3 regions of the Superficieibacter sp. genome follow, and region 1 is predicted to be linked to each of the others. Evidence: riboswitches for the same ligand, from Rfam matches in the RefSeq annotation. Region 1 holds a riboswitch; each other region holds the start of a gene.
The links. A riboswitch is a leader RNA that binds a small molecule or an ion and turns the genes downstream of it on or off. The one in region 1 is predicted to bind thiamine pyrophosphate.
Positions count from the first base shown of each region.

Region 2: it holds a riboswitch for thiamine pyrophosphate, as region 1 does, so the genes downstream of both, thiC (phosphomethylpyrimidine synthase ThiC) here and thiM (hydroxyethylthiazole kinase) in region 1, are expected to answer to the same signal.
Region 3: it holds a riboswitch for thiamine pyrophosphate, as region 1 does, so the genes downstream of both, thiB (thiamine ABC transporter substrate binding subunit) here and thiM (hydroxyethylthiazole kinase) in region 1, are expected to answer to the same signal.

Region 1 is NZ_DAMAPU010000005.1:53,883-58,030, forward strand. Features, by position in the region: gene RT197_RS11440 (GntR family transcriptional regulator) at 1-523, opposite strand, end outside; gene thiD (bifunctional hydroxymethylpyrimidine kinase/phosphomethylpyrimidine kinase) at 707-1,507, opposite strand; gene thiM (hydroxyethylthiazole kinase) at 1,504-2,292, opposite strand; TPP riboswitch at 2,328-2,424, opposite strand; gene lafU (putative lateral flagellar export/assembly protein LafU) at 2,549-3,541, opposite strand; gene motA (flagellar motor stator protein MotA) at 3,541-4,148, opposite strand, start outside.
Region 2 is NZ_DAMAPU010000023.1:6,040-10,187, reverse strand. Features, by position in the region: gene thiC (phosphomethylpyrimidine synthase ThiC) at 1-1,657, opposite strand, end outside; TPP riboswitch at 1,743-1,844, opposite strand; gene rsd (sigma D regulator) at 1,889-2,392, opposite strand; gene nudC (NAD(+) diphosphatase) at 2,491-3,264, shown strand; gene hemE (uroporphyrinogen decarboxylase) at 3,306-4,148, shown strand, end outside.
Region 3 is NZ_DAMAPU010000007.1:129,611-133,758, forward strand. Features, by position in the region: gene thiP (thiamine/thiamine pyrophosphate ABC transporter permease ThiP) at 1-723, opposite strand, end outside; gene thiB (thiamine ABC transporter substrate binding subunit) at 699-1,682, opposite strand; TPP riboswitch at 1,715-1,807, opposite strand; gene sgrR (HTH-type transcriptional regulator SgrR) at 1,844-3,499, opposite strand; gene sgrT (glucose uptake inhibitor SgrT) at 3,588-3,740, shown strand; gene RT197_RS14690 (sugar efflux transporter) at 3,845-4,148, shown strand, end outside.

The DNA.
Region 1 (4,148 bases):
AAACGCCGATCGCATCGACATCGTGAATAAGATGCGTGGGCACCCACGACTCTTCAATCGACACCGCCTCATCATCAACATAGCGAATGCGCCTGAGCATGAACACGTCGCTGTTGGTCTCAATCGCCAGCCGCTGCGCCACCTCTTCCGGGCAGGGAACGATACGCTTATTCACCCACAGGGTATCCGGCTTTTTGCCGAGCAGCACCACCTGTTGGGAAAAGCCGCGCGCCTCCTTCAGCGAATATTCAAAGATATTATTGATTTGCGTCCCGTAGCCTCGCGCCCGCGTCACGACGCCCTCTTCTTCCAGGGTTTGCATAGCCTTGCGCACGGTAATGCGCGAAACGCCGGTCAACTGGCTGAGATCGCGCTCGCCAGGCAAAATATTGCCGTGCGCCAGCCCGCCGCTGCGCACGGCATTTTTTATCGTCTCGGCAAATTTCAGGTACAGCGGTGTATTATCCGCCGCCGTCATTCGCTCATTTAGCTGCTCAATCAGCTGGATATGCGCTTGTTCCATTTGTCTTTTTTCCATGTCCGGGTCTGCTGGCAGTATATCACGCGCGTCAAAATCTGAGCATTTTCTTGACCGCCAGCCCGTGCTTACCCGGCCCGCGCTCATCCTGATATTGGCTGCCCCCGTCGCAGGTGCCGGGGATACCCACACATTTGCCGGGTTAATCAGTCGCCGGGAGCCGAATGCCTACCACCACGCGTGAAAATGATGCACCGGGCCAATTCCCTCCCCGACCTCCAGCGTATCGGCCTGCGCCAGCGCCGCAGAAAGCCAGCTTTTGGCCTGCTGCACCGTGTCGGCCCAACGGGAATGGCGCGGGCGCAGCGCGGCCAGCGCCGCAGAAAGCGTGCAGCCGGTGCCGTGGGTGTTTTTGGTATTCACCCGCGGGGCGGTAAACCGCTGTTCGCCGTCAGGGGTAAACAGCCAGTCCGGGCTTTCGGCGTCGTCGAGATGCCCGCCTTTCATCAGCACCGCACCGCAGCCCAGCGCCAGCAACGCCCGGCCCTGTTCCAGCATTTCCCGCTCGGTGCGGGCATGAGGCGCATCCAGCAGCGCGGCGGCTTCCGGCAGGTTGGGGGTGATCAGTGAAACCTGCGGCAGCAGACGGCTGCGCAGAGTGGCGACCGCCGACGCAGAAAGCAGCGGATCGCCGCTTTTTGCCAGCATGACCGTATCCAGCACTACGTTTTTGATCTGGTAGCGCTGAAGACGCTCCGCTACCGCCTCAACGATATCGGTTTCCGCCAGCATCCCAATTTTGGTGGTATCGATGCGCACATCGCTGAAGACCGAATCAAGCTGCGCGGCGACGAAATCCGGCTCGATGCGATACACCGACTGTACGCCACGGGTATTCTGCGCCACCAGCGCGGTAATAACCGAACAGCCGTAAGCGCCGAGCGCCGAGAAGGTTTTCAGATCGGCCTGAATGCCCGCGCCGCCGCTGGGATCGGTTCCGGCAATGGTTAATGCGTTGATTCGTTTCATGCCTGCACCTCCCCTTCCAGCGTCCACAGCGCATCAAGAAAGGCCGGAATAAAACTGCCGGGGCCGCCGCTGTGTCCGGCAGCCTGCGATCCGGCCTGTTTGAACCAGGCGCAGGCAGAGGCCACGTTGCTAAGCCGGTCACCGGGTAGCGCACCGCTGGCGGCAACCACGGCGGAGAGCGCGCAGCCGGTACCCACCACGCGGGTCATCAGCGCATTACCGCCGCTGACCGCCAGCGTGCGCTGACCGTCGGTGATGTAATCCACTTCGCCCGTCACGACCACAATCGTCGAGAACGACCGCCCCAGATCCTGAGCAGCAGGCAGCGCCGCCGCTGCCGTGTCGGTGGTATCCACTCCGCGTCCGCCCGCGCTGGCTCCGGCGAGGGCAAGGATCTCCGACGCATTACCGCGAATGGCGGCGGGCCGCAGCGTTAACAGCTCATGGCAAAAGCGGCTGCGCAGGGTCAGTGCACCGACCGCCACCGGATCGAGAGTCCAGGGTTTTTGCGCGGCGCTGGCGCTGATGACCGCCGCCCGCATGGCCTGCGCGCGCTCTTCGGTCAGGGTGCCGACGTTTATCAGCAGCGCATCGGCGATTGCCGCAAACTGCGCGGCCTCCTGCGCATCAATCACCATCGCCGGGGATGCGCCCAGCGCCAGCAGGACGTTGGCGGTAAAGGTTTGCACGACGTCATTTGTCATGCAGTGAACAAGCGGGGAACGACGACGGAAAAGAGGTAACGCGTGCGCCGCAGCGGTGCGGCTGTGCAGGTCAGGTTGCATAGTTATGCTCCTGCCAGACGCTGAAGAAGGACTTCTGTACAGGAGTCAGACTTCCCTACGCTGGCATTATCCAGATCAGGTAATACGGGTATTTCTCAGCCTTCACGCAGAAGGGCACCCCGAGTCATGTAGATTACATTTCTTTATTAATGACCAGCTTAGGGGAAGTCGCCTGGTGATGCAAGTTTGTACTGTAAGGCTATTTAAACAAGGTAAAATTAAATAGCCATAAGAAAAAACGACGGGGTGTGCTCCTTCATCCGTGCTTGTTTTGTATTTTCAACGCAGGTAGCGCAATATGTGGCTTTTCGCCCGCCTCCAGTTGGCTGGCTATTGGCTTGACAATTTTCTCTCCTTGCGCGCCAAAGAACTGATACAGCGTGTCGGAGGCTGACTGAGTGAGCACCATAATTTCGATACGGCGATTATTAGCACCGGTAGGATCTTTGGTATCCAGCAGCATTTGGTCGGCCATTGCACTCACCTGCATCACTTTGTCCGTTGGCATCCCCGCCTGTTCCAGCACCCGCCTGGCCGACAGCGCCCGGTCACCGGAGAGGTTCCAGTTGTTGTAGGCATTCTGCTTATACTGCATCGCGTCCGTGTGGCCCGTGATAATGATTTTATTATCCAGAGAGTCAAAAATGGGCGTCAGTTCGGTGAGCAACGCGCTGAAGAACGGCATGATTTTGGCGCTTCCCCGTTCAAACATACTGCGATTCTTATTGTCTTTGATCAGGATGCGCAGACCTTGTGGCACAATTTCCATCTCAAGGTTAGATTCCATATGCGCCCTGAGCGCAATATCGTTAATGCTGGTTGCCAGTTCACCCAATTCTCTGACAGATTTCTGTTTCAACAGCGCCATTTTCTTCGTCGTGTCCAGCGCTTTTTTGGCGCTATCCTCATCGACCCGGGCGCTCAGCACTTTATCGCTGTTGGCCCCTTGCTTATTTCCCCGGCTGTTAGTGCCATTAACAATATGTTTCTTACCCAGGTTGTTGAGCGGAGCGATACCCCCGCCATTAAAAATGGAGTGTCCATGAAGCGCTGCAACAATACTTTCACGATCTTTTTTACTGACGCTGTTAACAATCCACAGGGTCATAAACAGCGCCATCATCGCCAGGGTAAAATCCGCAAAGGCCACTTTCCATGCTCCCCCATGATGACCGCCGTGGCTCTTTTTTATTTGCCGCCGGATAATCGTGGTCTTTTGATCCCGACCGCGTCTGTTCGATTGGCGCATTATTCCTCTGTCTCCAGCATCGCATTAACCCACGCGTCCAGATTCGCAAAGGTCGGTTTGGAGGCAAGATGCAGGAGCTTACGTCCAGCATCCACAGCCAGCAGCGTCGGTTTTCCCCCTGCCTGAGCAACCAGTACAGTACGCACACATTCCAGCAGTGAGTGTTCCGCACGCGCCTGTTGCTCCATGGCGTTCGCCAGTGGGTCCATAAAGCAGTAACAGAAAAAGACCCCAAGGAATGTTCCCACCAGCGCCGCCGCCACTTTTAAACCAATCAGGGCAATGGAGCCATCAATGGACTGCATGGTGATAATAATCCCCAGCACCGCAGCACAGATACCAAACCCGGGCATAGCTTCAGCTGTACGCGCCAGAGAACGCGATGGCGCCATCAATTCATCTTCTACCGCAGCCAGTTCCTGATCGATAATCCCTTCGAGTTCATGCGCCTCAATTTTACCCATTGCCATCAATCGAAAGTTATCTGAGATAAAAGCCACCAGACGTTTTTGTTTGAGGATCAGAGGATGTTTCTGAAATAACAGACTCTCTTCCGGTTGTTCAATATGTTGGTCAAGAACACGTAGCCCCCCGGACTGTACCATTT
Region 2 (4,148 bases), on a different contig from region 1:
ACTGATCTTCCCAGCGGAATTCGAAGCGCGCTTTTGACATGGCGTTGTCGCGGATTTGTGCTCCCGGATGCCCCTTCGCCAGATCCGCCGCGTGAGCCGCAATTTTGTAAGTGATCAGCCCCTGCTTCACGTCTTCTTTGTTCGGCAGGCCGAGGTGTTCTTTTGGGGTGACGTAGCACAGCATCGCGCAGCCGAACCAGCCAATCATCGCCGCGCCAATGCCGGAAGTGAAGTGGTCGTAGCCCGGCGCGATATCGGTAGTCAACGGTCCCAGCGTATAAAACGGCGCTTCATGGCAGTGCTCCAGCTCTTCCGTCATATTGCGGCGGATCATCTGCATCGGCACATGGCCCGGACCTTCAATCATTACCTGCACATCATATTCCCAGGCGATTTTAGTCAGTTCACCCAGCGTATGCAGTTCAGCAAACTGCGCCTCGTCGTTGGCATCCTGAATCGAGCCGGGACGCAGGCCGTCGCCGAGCGACAGGGAAACGTCGTAGGCAGCGCAGATTTCACAGATGTCACGAAAGCGCTCGTAGAGGAAGTTTTCCCGGTGATGGGAGAGGCACCATTTCGCCATGATCGAGCCACCGCGCGAGACAATGCCGGTCAGCCTTTTGGCGGTCATCGGCACATAGCGCAGCAGCACGCCTGCGTGAATGGTGAAGTAGTCCACACCCTGTTCCGCCTGCTCCAGTAAGGTGTCGCGGAAAGCTTCCCAGGTCAGATCTTCAGCGATGCCGTTGACCTTCTCCAGCGCCTGGTAGATCGGCACTGTACCGATAGGCACCGGGCTGTTGCGCAGGATCCACTCGCGGGTTTCGTGAATATAGCGTCCGGTGGAGAGGTCCATCACCGTGTCCGCGCCCCAGCGCGTAGACCACACCAGTTTTTCCACTTCTTCCTCAATCGAGGAGGTCACCGCCGAGTTGCCGATATTGGCGTTCACTTTCACCAGGAAATTGCGCCCGATGATCATCGGTTCGGATTCCGGGTGATTGATGTTGGCCGGAATAATTGCCCGTCCGGCGGCAACTTCATCGCGGACGAATTGCGGGGTGATATTCTCCGGCAGGCGTGCGCCAAAGCCCTGACCCGGATGTTGTTGACGCAGCACTTCACTGCGGATGCGCTCGCGTCCCATATTTTCGCGGATGGCGATAAACTCCATCTCCGGCGTCACGATGCCCCGACGCGCGTAGTGCAACTGGGTTACGCATTTGCCGCTCTTCGCCCGTTTCGGGGTTAGCAGGCCGCTGAAGCGCAGTTCGTCCAGACCGTCATCCGCTAGCCGCGCTTTGGTGTACGCGGAGCTACGGTCGGACAGTTCTTCACTGTCATCCCGCGCATCAATCCACGGCTGGCGCAGCTTTGCCAGGCCTTGCTGGACGTTGATTTTGACGTCGGGATCGCCATACGGACCGGAGGTATCGTAGACCGGGACGGCTTCGTTCTCTTCAAACTGCGGGTTGTCTTTAGCGCCGCCGATAAGCGTCGGGCTAAGCGCAATCTCACGCATCGGGATACGGATATCTGGCCGGGAGCCGGTGATGTAAATGCGCGTGGAGTTAGGGAAGGCGGTGCCTTCAAGGGTATCAATGAAACGTTGTGCGTGCTCGCGTTGTTCGCGGCGGGTCAGTTTAGTGGCAGACATAGCTCATTCCAGAAAGTTAAGGACGTGGCTTGTCAGACAACGGATGGAGTAATGGATGTACTTTGCCCGTAAAGGCAAAGCCAAAAGCAGAATTACTCTTGTTCCCTTCGCAGGTATTAACCTGATCAGGTTCCGCGGATCCCGAATGAACGGTCTCAGCCTAAAATAGGCACTCCGACAAGAAAAACCCCCGCAGGGGTGTATACAAATTACGCGTTAATGTTTAAGAACTCAAGCAGGTCGTGCGACGTTGCTTTCGTCATTGGCGCTTTCACTCAGGTTGTAATCAAACGCCAGTTGGATCAGTTTATCTTCCAGCGTAAAGCGTGCCGCCAGCGCTTCACCAATAGCGGAGAGCGCCTGCTGAAACTCGAGGCAGTTATCATGATCGATAGCGCTTTCAAGACTGGAATCGTAGTAACCCATGATTTCCTGAGTGTTAGCTTCCAGTTGCGGATACAGTTTGGTGGCGGCGATAAGTGGGCTTGCCCCTTCCATTTCATTGACAATGCGTTCATAAATACTGAAATGACCGGCGGAAAGATAATCAACGAGGTTATGGCAGAAATCATCAAGCGCTTTTTCGTCGAGTTGGGTGATGGATTCTTTGCCTGGCTTAAGGCCCACAAGGTTGTAGTACGTCACAAGCAACTGCTTGCGCACCTGTAGCCAGCGATCGACGAGGTCATTACTTCCCCCAACGCGCTCCGTTAGTCTTTCCAGGTGGTTTAGCATAAATGACCCCGTAAAATTAAGATTAGAAAAATTGTTCACTAAAGATGTGAAAATAATGTTACCAACATGCCAGTGAAACTAAGGTTGTGCAAGTGATTATGGACCGTATTATCGAGAAGTCAGATTGCGGCTGGTGGATAGTCAGCCATGAACAAAAATTATGGCTGCCCACCGGAGAATTACCACACGGCGAGGCAGGAAATTTTGATCTTGTGGGTCAGCGCGCACTCCATATCGGCGAATGGGAAGGCGAAGCGGTATGGCTGGTGCAGCAGGGGCGTCGTCATGAGATGGGATCGGTGCGTCAGGTCATCACTCAGGATGCCGGATTATTCCAGTTGGCCGGGCGCGGCGTGCAGCTTGCCGAATTTTACCGCTCGCATAAATTCTGCGGCTACTGTGGTCATGCCATGCATCCCAGCAAGACCGAATGGGCGATGCTGTGCAGCCATTGTCGCGAACGCTACTACCCACAAATCGCGCCGTGCATCATCGTGGCGATACGTCGCGGCGACGCCATTTTGCTGGCCCAGCACACGCGCCATCGCAACGGCGTTTATACCGTGCTGGCGGGCTTCACTGAAGTGGGCGAAACGCTGGAGCAAACCGTCGCCCGCGAGGTCATGGAAGAGAGCGGCATTACCGTGAAAAATCTGCGCTATGTGACCTCCCAGCCGTGGCCGTTCCCCCAGTCGTTGATGACTGCATTTATGGCCGAATACGATAGCGGCGAAATCGTCATCGACCCGAAAGAGTTGCTGGATGCAGGCTGGTATCGCTATGACAACTTGCCGCTGCTGCCTGAGGCGGGAACCGTGGCGAGACGCCTGATCGAAGATACCGTGGCATTGTGTCGGGCAGAGGACGCCTAGTTTCTTATATACTGTCCGGCATAACGTAAAAGGAAATCATAATGACCGAACTGAAGAACGATCGTTACCTGCGCGCGCTGCAACGTCAGCCTGTTGATGTCACACCGGTATGGATGATGCGCCAGGCCGGGCGCTATTTGCCGGAATATAAAGCGACGCGCGCCCAGGCGGGCGATTTTATGTCGCTGTGCAAAAACGCTGAGCTGGCCTGTGAAGTCACCCTGCAACCGCTGCGCCGCTATAAGCTGGATGCGGCGATCCTCTTCTCGGATATCCTGACCATCCCGGACGCGATGGGGCTGGGTCTGTATTTTGAAGCTGGCGAAGGCCCGCGTTTCACCTCGCCCATTACCTGCAAAGCCGACGTCGACAAACTGCCGGTGCCCGATCCTGAACTGGAGCTGGGCTACGTTATGAACGCTGTACGCACCATTCGCCGCGCGTTAAAAGGCGAGGTGCCGCTAATCGGTTTTTCCGGCAGCCCGTGGACGCTGGCAACCTACATGGTCGAAGGCGGCAGCAGTAAAGCCTTTACCGTTATCAAAAAGATGATGTATGCCGAACCGCAAACGCTGCATCTGTTGCTTGATAAGCTGGCGAAAAGCGTCACTTCGTACCTGAATGCGCAAATCAAAGCAGGCGCACAGTCGGTGATGATTTTTGATACCTGGGGCGGCGTGTTGACCGGGCGCGACTACCAGCAGTTCTCGCTTTATTACATGCATAAAATTGTCGATGGTCTGCTGCGTGAAAACGAAGGCCGACGCGTGCCGGTGACGCTGTTTACCAAAGGCGGCGGTCAGTGGCTGGAAGCGATTGCTGAAACCGGCTGCGACGCGCTGGGCCTCGACTGGACGACTGATATTGCCGATGCGCGCCGTCGC
Region 3 (4,148 bases), on a different contig from region 1:
CCCGGGATCGTAATCAAAATTCAGCGCCTGATAGATCGCCAGTTCAATGGTCGTCGCCTGCGGCCCGCCGCCCAGCGACAGCACGGTGGCAAAGCTGGCGAAGCAGAGCATGAAAATCAGCGCGGCGATGGGGGGGATCTGGCGACGCAGCCACGGCCACTCGACCAGCCGGAAGAAGTCGTAACCGCGCATCCCCAGTTGCGCCGCCAGTTGCCGCTGCTCGCCGGGGATTTGCTCCAGCGCCTGAAGCAGCAGGCGGCTCGCCATCGGCAGATTAAAGAATACGTGCGCCAGCAGAATGCCCTGTAGTCCGTAGGGAGAAAAGGTCCACTCCAGCCCCAGCGCCTGAAACAGCGAGGCCAGCCAGCCCTGCCGCCCGTAGACGCTCAGAATGCCGAATACCGCGACCAGCACCGGCAGGATCAGGGTCATGGCGCACAGGCGCAGCAGCGCCAGCCTGCCGGGAAAGCGGCGGCGGTACAGCGCACGGGCCAGAAAGATCGCCGGAACCACCGACAGCAGCGCCGACAAAAACGCCTGCCAGAAGGAGAAGCGCACCACGTGCCACAGGTAGCTGTCCGCAAACAGCGTGCGCCAGGCCGCCTGCGGCGCGCTGAACCACAAGGCCAGGAATGCCGCCAGCGCGACCGCCACCATCAGGGTGGCGGCACTCAGACCCGGCAGCATCCAGCCCGGAATTAGCGGCTGACGGCGCGTTGCCACTGGCTAATCCATGACTGACGGTCGGCTGCGACCTGTTGCGGGGTAAATTCCAGCGTGGTTTTGGGTTTCGCCAGCGCGGCAAACCCGTCCGGCAGGGTGACGTCAGCGACCGGATACATCCAGTTACCGGTCGGAATGGCGTTCTGGAAAGCAGGCGAAACCATAAAGGTGAGGAACTTTTTCGCCAGTTCCGGCTGCTTGCTGGCTGCGGTGCGCGCGGCGACCTCAACCTGCAAATAGTGGCCTTCGGCAAAATCCGCCGCCGCATACTGGTCTTTTTTCTCTTCGATGATGTGATAGGCCGGGGAAGTGGTGTAGCTCAGCACCAGGTCGCTCTCACCTTTCAGGAACAGGCCGTAGGCTTCGCTCCAGCCTTTGGTGACGGTGACGGTTTTCGCCGCCAGTTTCTGCCAGGCTTCCGGGGTTTTATCGCCGTAGACTTTTTGCATCCACAACAGCAGGCCCAGACCCGGCGTGCTGGTACGCGGATCTTCATAAATTACCCGCCATTTCTGGTCACTTTCTACCAGTTCCTTCAGGCTTTTCGGCGGGTTTTTCAGTTTGTTTTTATCGTAGACGAAGGCGAAATAGCCATAATCGAACGGCACGAAGGTGTCGTTGTTCCAGCCGCCAGGCACCTTGACCGCGCTTGCCGGGACGTCGCTTTTGGCAAACAGTTTGGTCTGGGTGGCGGCTTCCAGCAGGTTGTTGTCCAGCCCCAGCACTACGTCAGCTTTGCTGTTTTTGCCTTCCATGCGCAGACGATTAAGCAGCGATACGCCGTCCTCCAGCGTCACGAATTTCAGTTCGCACTGGCAGTCGGCTTCAAAGGCTTTTTTGACCACCGGCCCCGGTCCCCAGTCTGCGGAGAAAGAGTCGTAGGTATAGACGGTAAGAACAGGTTTAGCGAAAACGGGCGCGGCGACCAGCGCCAGCAACGGCAGATATTTTTTCAACACTTTGCACCTCAGTCGATGGGTGGCAAAGGATTTTGAGCACCAGCCTCAAATCCCTTCGCCGGCATTATCCGGATCAGGTTCGACGGGTATTTTCTCAGCCTTACGCGGCACCCCGTTGAGAACGTCATCAGTGTAATAATTTTGTGAGTTTTCTGAAAGCTTTATGGTTCCGGCGGCGCAAACCAGGCCGATTTAAAATCGAACCAGCCCAGCGTGTTCATGCGCAGACCGCGCATACTGCGCTGTCCCTGAATGATTAGCCAGTGGTGGATCAGCGGCACGATGGCCTGGCTGGTCAGTAACTGCTGGCACCAGACTGCCAAATCCATTTCACCCGCGTGCCAGCGCGTGGCGTCTTTCTGCCAGTCGATGGGAATGCAGTGCTGGATCAACGGTACTTCATACAGGTGCGAGAAAAGCGAGAAATCGAGCGGCAGGGTAAAATTGGCGCTGTTGAGCCAGATGTCGCTGATTGCATCGCCCCGGTGCCATTCATCATAGTCCACCTCGTTGATGTCCAGTTTTACCCCGTGCTCCGCCAGCAACCGCGCCATAATCTGCGCAATAATATGATGTTCGACGTGATCGCGGTAATAGGTCATCGTCACCGCTTCCAGGCCCGCCGGTTTTTCGCAGCGTTCACTGTGAGCGTGATGCCAGCGCGGCAGCAGTCCATAGGCCGGGAACCAGCGGTATTTATAACTATCTTCAGCGTGATAAAGGAGGCTGGCGGGGGCAAGGATATAGCTTAGCCACTGGCGCACCGCCATGTTTGACCCGCGCGGCGAGCGGGCATCGAACAGCAGATAGTAGCAACCCTCTTCGAGACGACTCTCTACCGCTTTTTCCCCGTCCGGCGATCCCTCCAGCATCAGGCTGCCGTTAAGTTCTTCGCTAAGATCCGGCAGCACCCAGACATTCACCTCATCAATCAGCGCCCGGTAGCCAAAATAGTCGTCGAACGCGTGAATTTTCAGCTGGTTCTGGTTATTGCGCCCGACGGCGTAGGGGCCGGTGCCAATCGGCTGGCTGGCGAAGCGGCTCATCGTTTCCCACTCGCGGGGCAAAATCATGGCCGGCGTATTTCCCAGCAGCCAGGGCAGCCAGCGGTCCGGCTGGCTGAGATGAATATCCAGCGTCCAGGCGGTGGGGGAGTGAATGCGGGTGATGTGCGCATACAGCGGCTGGGGGTTGATTCGGCTGAGCGAGGCGATGACATCCTCCATCTCCAGTTCGCGCCCGTGATGAAAATGAATGCCGGGACGTAAAAAAAATCGCCAGTGCAACGGAGAAATTTGCTGCCAGTGGTGGGCAATGTCCGGTTCCAGTTCCCCGTTTTCCTCATTTATACGCGTCAGCGCGCTAAAGATTTGTCGCGCCATATGGGTTTCTGAACGGCGCAGCGCGCTGCCGGGAAGCAGATTTTTCATCGGCCGATAGTAGAGCACGCGCAGAATATGCCGCCCCTGACGGAAGCTGCGCCCAAGATGGGAGACCAGCATCTGGCGGACAGTGGCTTTATCGCCCACCAGCTGGACCAACTGGTCGATACGATCCTGCTCCAGCAGGTCTTCCGCCCGCTGCTGCTGGAGCGCCAGCCCGGTATACAGGAACGTCAGGCGCGAGCGCTTGCCGCGTCCGGCCTCGGCTTCCCAGGTCAGCCAGCCGCGGGCCTGCATGGTATTCAGCAGGGTGCGCATATGCCGCCGCGAGCAGCTCAGCAGTTCTGCCAGCTCGTTCAGGGTGGTCTCCTGCGATTTGCCGTCGCAGCATTGCCACAGGCGGATGAATTGTTGTTGTAGACGGCCAGAGGACATAAAAGAGGAACTCCCGCTAAAAACCCAGCAATTTATTTATCCCCATATTAAGACAATAATCATCAGCGATGAAGCAAGGAGGTGGAATATGAAGGGGTCTTTCATTCGTCAGTTTTATCTGCGCTATTTTATTGCGACACAGGGAGTGTCCTGGCTGGCCCGTCAGAGCGCACTACAGCGGCTCCGGTTGCTTGAGGAACTGATGCAGTGGGACGTTACAGACCGGACCTCTGAAAACTGATTTGCAGACATCATGTGTGACTGAGTATTGGTGTAAAATCACCCGCCAGCAGATTATTTCTGCTGGCTTTTTTCGTTTTCATTCTTGTGCGTAAGGGACTTTTCATGCTCTGGGTAATGACGATGGCACGGCGGCTCAACGGAATTTATGCCGCATTTATGATCGCAGCGTTTATGGTAGGTATCGCCGGGGCGCTACAGGCTCCAACGCTCAGTTTGTTTCTGAACCGCGAAGTGGGGGCCGAACCGTTTTGGGTCGGTTTTTTTTACACCGTTAACGCCATTGCCGGGATACTGATTAGCCTGCTGCTGGCAAAGCGCTCCGACAGCCAGGGCGACCGGCGAAAACTGATTGTCTTCTGCTGCCTGTTGGCGGTCGTCAATGCGCTGCTGTTTGCGTTTAACCGCC